2 regions of the Psychrobacillus psychrodurans genome follow, and region 1 is predicted to be linked to the other one. Evidence: riboswitches for the same ligand, from Rfam matches in the RefSeq annotation. Region 1 holds a riboswitch; the other holds the start of a gene.

Evidence for each region. Region 1 has a riboswitch for S-adenosylmethionine ahead of ACQCPR_RS02845 (methionine biosynthesis PLP-dependent protein). Riboswitches for the same ligand answer to the same signal wherever they lie in the genome.
Region 2: linked by a shared signal. The riboswitch ahead of ACQCPR_RS18290 (acyl-CoA dehydrogenase family protein) and the one ahead of ACQCPR_RS02845 (methionine biosynthesis PLP-dependent protein) in region 1 are both predicted to bind S-adenosylmethionine.

The regions. Positions count from the first base shown of each region.
Region 1 is NZ_CP189791.1:574,642-579,622, reverse strand. It holds gene ACQCPR_RS02855 (TetR/AcrR family transcriptional regulator) at 36-596, opposite strand; gene ACQCPR_RS02850 (C4-dicarboxylate ABC transporter) at 816-1,016, shown strand; SAM riboswitch class I at 1,102-1,208, shown strand; gene ACQCPR_RS02845 (methionine biosynthesis PLP-dependent protein) at 1,291-2,409, shown strand; gene metC (cystathionine beta-lyase) at 2,409-3,596, shown strand; gene ACQCPR_RS02835 (class D sortase) at 3,748-4,338, opposite strand; gene ACQCPR_RS02830 (hypothetical protein) at 4,352-4,981, opposite strand, start outside.
Region 2 is NZ_CP189791.1:3,695,568-3,700,548, forward strand. It holds gene ACQCPR_RS18280 (FAD-dependent oxidoreductase) at 1-322, opposite strand, end outside; gene ACQCPR_RS18285 (catalase) at 483-2,519, opposite strand; SAM riboswitch class I at 2,682-2,782, shown strand; gene ACQCPR_RS18290 (acyl-CoA dehydrogenase family protein) at 2,887-4,062, shown strand; gene ACQCPR_RS18295 (transporter substrate-binding domain-containing protein) at 4,074-4,925, shown strand.

The DNA.
Region 1 (4,981 bases):
AGTTTAGTAAAGACCTTCGCTTTAAATTCCATTTTTTATAGCTTCTCCAACAAGTTCGGTAATAGTTCTGCAATTGTTTTTAAAGGATTCGTAGATTGTTTCGTTAAACAAAGCATCATGGCCCCTTCAATCGAAGCAGTCAACAATAACGATACAGAGACAGCTGTTTCATCCGAAAAACCATCGGATAATAGCTTAGCACAGTAGATGCGTTCAATATTTTCATATAACTCACTGCACGCTTTGCGAACTGGTTCACTCATTGTTGCCATTTCACTAACAATACTGCTAAATGTATAGCCAGTAATAGTACCTCTTTTTTCAAAGCTATTTATTAAAGTATCAATCGTTGAAATTATGGCGTCCTTAGTTGTAAGATGCTTACTAAAAATAGCTTCAATATCTGTGGTTATGTCTTCTTTTAAAGCGTGTAAACAAGTTATCAAGAGTTCTTCTTTGCCATCTGGAAAGTGATGATAAAGAGCACCCTTTGAAACATTACTAGCTTTTAAAATTTCATTGAGTCCTACAGTTTTGTAACCTTTTTCCTGAAAAAGAATTGTAGCAGTTTCAATCAAGAGTGATTTAGTATCCATAGCTATTCCTCCTAACATACCAACGGGTCTGTTTGTAATTATAACAAATTTTAAGCTACATTCTAATATTTTGTTTATTTAATAAAAGACCAGCATTATGAGCCCATCTCTGCAATGAATCTGCAGATTGTTTATGCCCCTCCTCCATACCCTTCATATAATATGTAAAGGGACATTGCTTCTTGGAGTTCCTACATTATAGGATGGGAGGTGTGGATGTTGGATTCTTCTACAGGATTATGGGTTGGTTTGTTGGGTATAGTCTTAGGGGTACTTGGTTTCTTTTATGCTCCCCTTTGGCTAGGTGCTGGTGCAGTTCTGTTAGGACTGGTAGCTTTAGCTTATTCTCACAAGTTAGTTGTAGGGTGGATATCTTTAATACTCGGAGTAATTGTTTTAATACTGACATTTATGTCATAACTTGAAACAAAAAAACGTATTGTATTAATAGCCACTAAGTGTTAAGATTATTTAAATTTAAAATTTTGATAATTTCATATATTTTTTCTTATCCAGAGAGACGGAGGGATTGGCCCTTAGATGTCTCAGCAACCAGCCACGCTTAGGTATGGTGCTAATTCCAATAGACGTATGACGTCTTGAAGATAAGAAGACAAACTTCGATATTTACTTGAGGGTTCTCTTCTTATTAGAGAATCCTCTTTTTTATTTTAATTGTAAAGGATGAAAAATTATGCCAAAAAACAGTATTGATACACAGTTAGTTCAATTGGGAAATCATAGTGATGAAAAAACCGGGGCGGTAAATCCCCCCATTTATCTCTCCACAGCATACAAACACAATGGGATTGGGCAGTCTACAGGATACGACTACACACGAACTAAGAACCCGACACGAGCTATTTTAGAGGAAGGAATTGCAAAGTTAGAAGGTGGAGACGCTGGCTTTGCCTGTAGTTCTGGTATGGCTGCAATACAATTGGTTTTATCTCTTTTTAAGTCAGGAGATGAGTTAATTGCTCCTGATGATTTGTATGGTGGTACATACCGATTATTCAACCAGTACGCAGATTCATATAATATCCGTACTACTTATACAAAATTTGAATCAGCTGAAGAAGTAAAAGCATTAATAACAGAAAATACAAAAGCCTTATTTATCGAAACACCCACTAACCCTTTAATGCAGGAAATAGACATACAGCTATTTGCGGATATAGCAGAAGAGCATAATCTATTGTTAATCGTAGACAATACATTCTTAACCCCTTATTTACAGCGACCTATTGAATTGGGTGCCCATATTGTCATCCATAGTGGCACAAAATATATTGGGGGACATAACGATGTACTTGCAGGATTGGTGGTCACAAAAGGTACTGAGCTAAGTGAACAATTGCAAGTCAACCATAATGCTGCAGGTGCTGTCCTTTCTCCTTTCGATTCTTGGTTGTTAATAAGAGGATTAAAAACACTTCATCTACGTATGAAGCAGCATGATTTAAATGCAAAAAGAATTACTGAATTTTTAATACAGGAACCTGCTGTTAAGGATGTATTATATCCAGGGGTTGGCGGGATGTTATCCTTCCGTTTACAAAAAAGCGAATGGGTGGCTCCTTTCCTAAAGAATTTGAGACTGATTGTATTTGCTGAAAGTCTTGGTGGTGTAGAGAGCTTTATCACGTATCCTACTACACAAACACATGCCGATATACCTGAAGAGGAACGGAATGCACGAGGCGTTGATAATAGTCTCCTTCGTTTTTCGGTTGGGATTGAAGAAGTAGAAGATTTAATCGCAGATTTAAAACAAGTATTAAATACATTAGAAAAGCGAGGTCATAATTAATGAGTGATTACAAAGAGTCGTTGGAGACTAGTATAATTGTTGCCTCTACACGCGGAGATTCGGAGATAAAAACTGGATCTGTAAATGTTCCTATCTATTTATCCTCCACTTTCCATCAAGAAAGCTTTGATGATTTTGGACCTTATGACTATAGTCGATCGGGAAATCCTACGAGAGATGCACTCGAAAAAACGATTGCTGAATTAGAGGGGGGTACTAGAGGATTGGCATTTGCATCAGGAATTGCGGCAATTTCTTCTGCATTTATGCTTTTGTCTTCAGGCGATCATATCGTTATTACAGAAGACGTATACGGTGGAACCTTTCGTTTTGTTACAGAAGTATTGCCTCGTTTTGGAATTGAGCACAGCTTTGCAGATTTTACGAACGTGGAAGCCATTGCAAGTGCAATGCAATCTAATACAAAACTGATTTACATCGAGACACCTTCGAATCCATGCTTAGGTATTACTGATATTATGGCTGTCGTGGAGCTTGCAAAATCCAATGCTTGTTTAACCTTCTTAGACAATACATTTATGACACCGTTATATCAGCGTCCATTAGATTTAGGAATTGATATCGTCTTACATAGTGCAACAAAATTTTTATCTGGGCATAGCGATATTATTGCAGGACTTGCGGTTACAAAAGACGAGGAGTTAGGTAAGCGTTTAGCATTTATCCAAAACTCATTTGGTGCTATTTTAGGTGCGCAAGATTCATTTTCTCTCATTCAAGGTATCAAAACATTAAATGTCCGTTTTGAAAAATCCGCTCAGTCTGCCCAAAAAATAGCAAACTATCTAAATGGGCATGATTTGGTGGAGAATGTCTTTTTCCCTGGACTTTCCACTCATCCAGGATACGAAACGCATAACAGACAGTCGAGTAGTGCTGGTGCTGTCCTTTCCTTCTGTTTACCGAATAAATCCACCGCTAAGGCATTTGTTGAAAACGTTAAAATTCCTGTATTTGCGGTAAGTCTAGGCGGAGTTGAATCCATTCTCTCCCATCCAGCTCAAATGTCTCACGCCGCGATGCCCAAGTCGGAACGAGATAAACGCGGAATAACAGATGGTTTACTACGTTTTTCAGTTGGATTAGAGAATGTTAATGATTTAATAGCTGACTTTGAACAAGCGCTAGAAATAGCATCAAGACAAAAGGAGATAGTAAGTATATAAATCTCAAAAGCCCTATTCATAAATACATTAAAGGTTTGGCTCGCACAGTCAAAGTTTAAACAACTCTTTCAAAATGCTAGAAGAATTGGAAATATACTAAAATTAATAAAAGTGTGCATCTAGTAGATAAAACTAGACGCACACTTTTAGTTTATTGATGTTCAACCTGTTTTGCTTGTACCACTAACCGATATTTATTTGACTTTTCTGGATAACAGGTTATAAGAGACAGCATAGTTATTCCTTCCTGACGATTTAATATTTCCACATTGTTTGGTTTAACTATTTGAATATCAAATACTTCGTAAACTAGTGTGTCTGTACTTACATCTAATTCAAATTTATCTCCTAATTGTAATTCGTTTAAACGATTAAAAAAATATCCAAACTGATGCGACTGATGCCCAGCAATAGCGGAACTTCCATTTGGAGTGCCAGGTGCATCCAGATTCTCTATCATTCCTAGAGCACGATTTAACTTATCCGAAGTTGCTCCATCAATTACAGGTGATTCCAATTGGATAGAAGGTATTCTTAAGATACTCGTAGCTATCGAATCCTTTTTGGTTGGTGTGTTCTCCACCTCTACATCTGAAGCCAATGCTGTTTCGTTTTGTATAGCACTAAAGGATTCAATTAACTCTTTTTGGTGTATTTTATTTTCAATCATTCCATAACAAACAGTGATAAATAAGACACATCCAATAATCATTAACATATTCCCTACACTTTTTTTCATCATTTGTAGGTCTCCTTTATGCAAGTTTACGTATAGCCGAACCACTACCTAGTAAACCAAGCGCTATAATTAACAACATCATTCCTGTAAAAAATCCTCCCGTTTGTGGTAACGAAGAACCAGTGAAAAAGTTGTCATCGGTATTATTGAAATTGCCACCAATTCCAGATACATTTTCTTCCTCCGTTACACTTTCATTATCACTCGTTAAAGTAGGATTTTCTATCATAGTATCTTTTGAATCTGACTCATTACCATCAGCGACAATAATTTCTTCATCTGGATAAGGAGTGAGTTCTTCCAGTGCATTTCCTTCATCAACATTGCCATCATTTTGAGCAACTGAATTATCAGTTGTTATATCCTCGTCATTATTAACGTTATCTGTACCAGGAATTAACGTATTGTTTTTCGACGATAATCCCTCTTCTTCCTCGTTAATGTCTAGGTTTTCTATAACTACCTCCTCAGACTCATTGCCGGGTATTGGTGTCACTGGATTGCTTGAAAGTGCTTCGAAGGTTTCTGTCGGAAGAATATCAATGATAGTTTCTCCTAATATATCATTTACCACACCAATAGTTATTGTTTGTCTGTTTCGATAAATTCCCTCTTCGTTTACATACTCATCATTTGCTAGAATATC
Region 2 (4,981 bases), 890 kb from region 1:
AACGATCATAATTTAATATAAAATTTTCCCTAGTTTGTAAGATTACCCCTGATACAGTTTTATTTATGTGATCCACCTTCGTCACTTCGTATCCTGTTTTTGCATCAATCCCATACTTACTTCGGAACATTTCTACACTTCGAGCTATTACATCTGTTGAAGAAGGAACATGCTTTCCGACTACATAGGGTAATCCACACTGCCCATAGGAATAGATATGCCCTTTTTCTAGCGTTGTAATCTGAGCGTCTGGATCGTTACGTACAATTTCCATAGCTGCACTCATCCCAGCTGCATCTCCACCGATTATTACATAATGCATGAAATTTCCCCCTCTGCTTTTGCTTCTCCTCAGTATCTGTAAACCTCTGTCTATATTATACACAAAGAAAAATGGTCAAAGGTTATCTCACTAACACTATATAATTTATATTCTATGTAAAATGGGCATGTCCTAATAGTTGGACATGCCCACTTGATATTTATACTGCTCTGTTCCAGAATCGATGCGTAGCAATAGCTTTTAAGAAACTGTCCACGAAACTTTTCCCAGATTCTTTGGAGAGTACACCAGCTTGACCAGTAAAGTGAAGATTGTCGACTAGTTGCTCACCACTAAATGTAGCGCCAATCGGTTTAAAATGTGCATAAGCTTCCTTGATGAAATACGTAGCCTCTTTTTCAAACATAGCTGTTTTACCATGTAAACTTGCTACATATACCGCATCAAATAATACCGAATCAGCTGTTAAGAAAGTATGGTCTACTGGCAGCAACGTCCCATCAGCTCCAACAACTGATCCATGATGATCACTCACTATTTCTGGCATTGTTCCGCCTGCTTTTAAATCTGCTAGAATTGTAGGTAAATCCTCTTCAAACCCTTCTCCAACTAAAACAGCTATTTTTCTAGTATGTGGCTTCATAAAAGTATTTAACTGACTAAGTGCCGGGGAAGATTTTGTAGTAGTTGTAGTACTCACACCTTGCACTACAAGTCCTAAATTTTCCGCTACCTTATTCGATAAATCCAAATCAACTTTCGCGAACATCTCTAGAACTTGTTGACGAACAGTCAATTCTTTACACTTACCAAGTTCGAAACTAAATGCGCTAATAATATGTTCTTTTTCTGGATTACTCATGCTATTCCAAAATAACTTAGCTTGCGAAAAATGGTCTTTAAAGCTCTCACTTCGTGCACGAACTTTTCGAGCATCTATCTTCTCCTGATAATGCGAATACCCACCTTCAGCTTCACTAACAGGTATCGGAGTATTCCCAGCAAGAGAGTTTTTATGATAGCTCACTCTTCCCACATTAATCGATTGTCTTCCATATCCATCACGCTGGTTATTGTGGAATGGGCAAACAGGTCTGTTTATCGGTAGCTCATGAAAATTAGGACCACCAAGACGGATTAATTGTGTATCTGTATAAGAAAATAATCGTCCTTGAAGTAGTGGATCATTTGAGAAATCTATTCCTGGTACAACACTTCCTGGATGGAACGCAACTTGCTCAGTTTCAGCAAATACATTATCTACGTTACGATTTAATGTCATCTTCCCTAAAATTTTTACTGGTATCTCTTCCTCTGGCCATAGTTTAGTAGGATCCAAAATATCAAAATCAAATTTAAATTCGTCTTCCTCTGCGATAAGTTGGACTCCAAATTCATACTCAGGATAATCCCCATTATCAATCGCATCATATAGGTCACGACGATGGAAATCCGGATCTTTCCCATTTATCTTTTGTGCTTCATCCCATACAACTGAATGGGTACCAAGTAGTGGTTTCCAATGAAATTTTACAAAATGGGATTTACCTGCCTCGTTAATGAAACGAAATGTATTTACACCGAACCCTTCCATCATACGAAAGCTACGTGGTATAGCCCTATCTGACATTGTCCACATGATCATATGTGCCGTCTCCTGATTGTTAGCAACAAAATCCCAAAACGTATCATGTGCAGTCGCAGCCTGCGGAATTTCATTGTGTGGCTCTGGCTTTATAGCATGCACCAGGTCTGGAAATTTAATAGCATCTTGAATGAAAAAGACAGGAATATTATTTGCTACTAAATCATAATTTCCTTCTTCCGTATAAAACTTAGTAGCGAATCCTCTAGCATCGCGAGCTAATTCACCAGATCCACGTGAACCTGCCACAGTAGAAAACCTTACAAACACTGGAGTCTTTGTGCCAGGTGTTTGTAAGAACTTTGCCTTCGTAAATTCACTTGCTGATTCGTATAATTCGAATTCCCCATGAGCTGCATAACCTCTAGCATGTACTACTCTTTCTGGTATGCGCTCATGATCAAAATGCGTCATTTTTTCACGAAAATGGAAATCTTCTATCAAAGTAGGACCTCGTTCTCCTGCTTTTAGAGAAAATTCATCTTCAGATATTTTTAGTCCTTGATTCGTAGTCAATGCTTGTCCTTGATCGTCCACACGGAATTTTTCTAATTGTTCATCTTTGCTATTTCCAGTTACTTTCTTATCCAAACAAACTCCTCCTCTACTTATATCTACACTATTGTTTATACCCTGAATGACAGTTCAAAAACCCCTAAAATAGAATCAAACACTTAATTCATACTAAATCGATAAGAATTACTATTGACTTCTTGCAGATTAAGTAGTACGATTATTCCCACAACTCCATACTACTTATTAAGAGAAGCTGAGGGACTGGTCCGATGATGCTTCAGCAACCGCCACTTCTATGGTATGGTGCTACTTCCAGCAAGAAACTTGAGAGATAAGTGTACATAAAATTACTTACTCTTTTGATTTTCAAAAGGGTTTTTTATTTGCATTTAAAACCAACTTAACACATAGGAATAATTAAAATCAAAAGGAGACGACAACTGTGAATAACTTGTACATCAAAACGGAAAAACAGCAGTATTGGATCAATCAGTTATATGAGTTAGAAGAAAAATTTAAAAGTAAATCCGCCGAAATTGATGAACAATCTATTTTTCCAAAAGAAAACGTGGATGATTTGATCAATATCGGATATGCAAGCCTTACACTACCCGAATCGTATGGTGGTAATGGATTTTCTGTATACGATATGGTTCTTTTACAAGAAACACTTGCTAGCTTTGATGCCAACACAGCCCTATCAGTAGGTTGGAGCTTAGGTGTTGTTGGTGAACTATTTGAAAACAAACTTTGGAAAAAAGAGAAACTCGACTTTTTTGCAGCAGAAGTATTAAATGGCGCACTCATAAATCGTTCTGTCAGTGAAGCTCAAACTGGAAGCCCAACGCGTGGGGGTAGGCCTGGAACTATAGCCATAAGAAAAGGAGATTCTTGGGTACTAAATGGACGTAAAATATTCACGACCGCATCCCCTGTACTATCCTACTTTTTAACATCTGCATGGATTGAGGAAAAAGAAAAAGTTGGTTTCTTCCTTATTCCTCGCAATACAGCTGGCCTTTCCATTGAAGAAACCTGGGATGTTGTATCCATGCGAGGAACGAGTAGTAATGACTTAGTATTGAATAACGTAATCGTTCATGAGTCAAATCTAGTAGAGCTCCCCGAGTTCGCAAGTGGTGGAAAGATTAATGGGTGGCTATTACATATACCAGCGACCTATCTCGGAATCGCACAGGCAGCAAGAGACTACGCAGTACAATTTGCCAATACCCATTCACCAAATAGCTTGAACGGATCTATTGCACAGCTGCCAAACGTTCAACAGCTTTTAGGAGAAATAGATTTAGAGCTTACGAAGGCAAGATTAGTCATTTATGGAGTTGCTACTTCCTATGACAATGATGTTACAAAAGAACTACTTTCTAATGAAGTAAGCGTGGCAAAGCATATAGTCACTAATTCAGCCATCACTATTGTTGATAAAGCAATGCGTTTAGTTGGTGCCAAAAGCTTACAGCGAACTAATCCACTACAACGCTATTATCGAGATGTCCGAGCGGGACTACATAATCCTCCTATGGATGATATGACTATTAAGAAACTAGCACTTTCAGCGTTAGAAGAAGTAAATAATAAAAACTTAGTAAAAGGATAAGGAGAATGAACATGAATAAGTATTTTAAATTAGTGGCGGTTGGTTTAGTATCCATAACTTTTTTAGCGGCTTGTAGTTCCGGGGAGGCTTCTACTTCATCAGAAGGTGGTGATGTTCGCAAAGTAAAAGTAGCATATGACATGGCCTCTAAACCTATTTCATGGTTGGATGACAACGGAAACGCCACTGGATATGATGTAGAAATTATGAAACTAGTAGATGAACTACTACCTGAATATGAATTTGAATATGTAGGGACTACAAGTGATGATCTATTAATCGGGGTAGAGCAAGGCAAGTTTCAGGTTGGTGTGAAAAATGCTTTTTGGACAGAGGAACGCACAGAAAAATTTATTTTCCCCAAGGAATTCCTTGGTTTAAGTAGTGCAGGTCTCGTATTGAAAAAAGAAAATGAGCATATTAAATCGTTAGAGGATTTTGCAACTGCTGAATATTCTTTAGCACCGATTGCCGCAAATAATGCGCAGTATACTGTAATTGATGAATACAACAAAGCAAATCCTAATAACCCTGTAAAACTAGATGCAGGTGATGCATTTACCGTGGATGTAATCCAATGGGTCAATGAGGGGCGTGTTGACGGCGGAGTAATAATTGAAGGACCATTCCAAAAACAGGTTTTAGATGAAACTGGTCCTTACTATAATCTAAAAGATGAAGTTGTTTACAATGAATTTGCAGTTATCAAGACATGGCCATTATTCAACAAAAAAGAGCAAGAATTTGCAGATGCTTACGATAAAGCTATTAAGCAATTACAAGAAGAAAAGAAAACAAATGAACTCAGTACAGAGTTCTACGGTCGAGACCTTTTTGAAGTGTTAGACCAAGTTGAAAGATAATTGTTAGATTCCTATAACGTAAAACAACAATTAGTAGGGTTTTCTTCACCCCACCT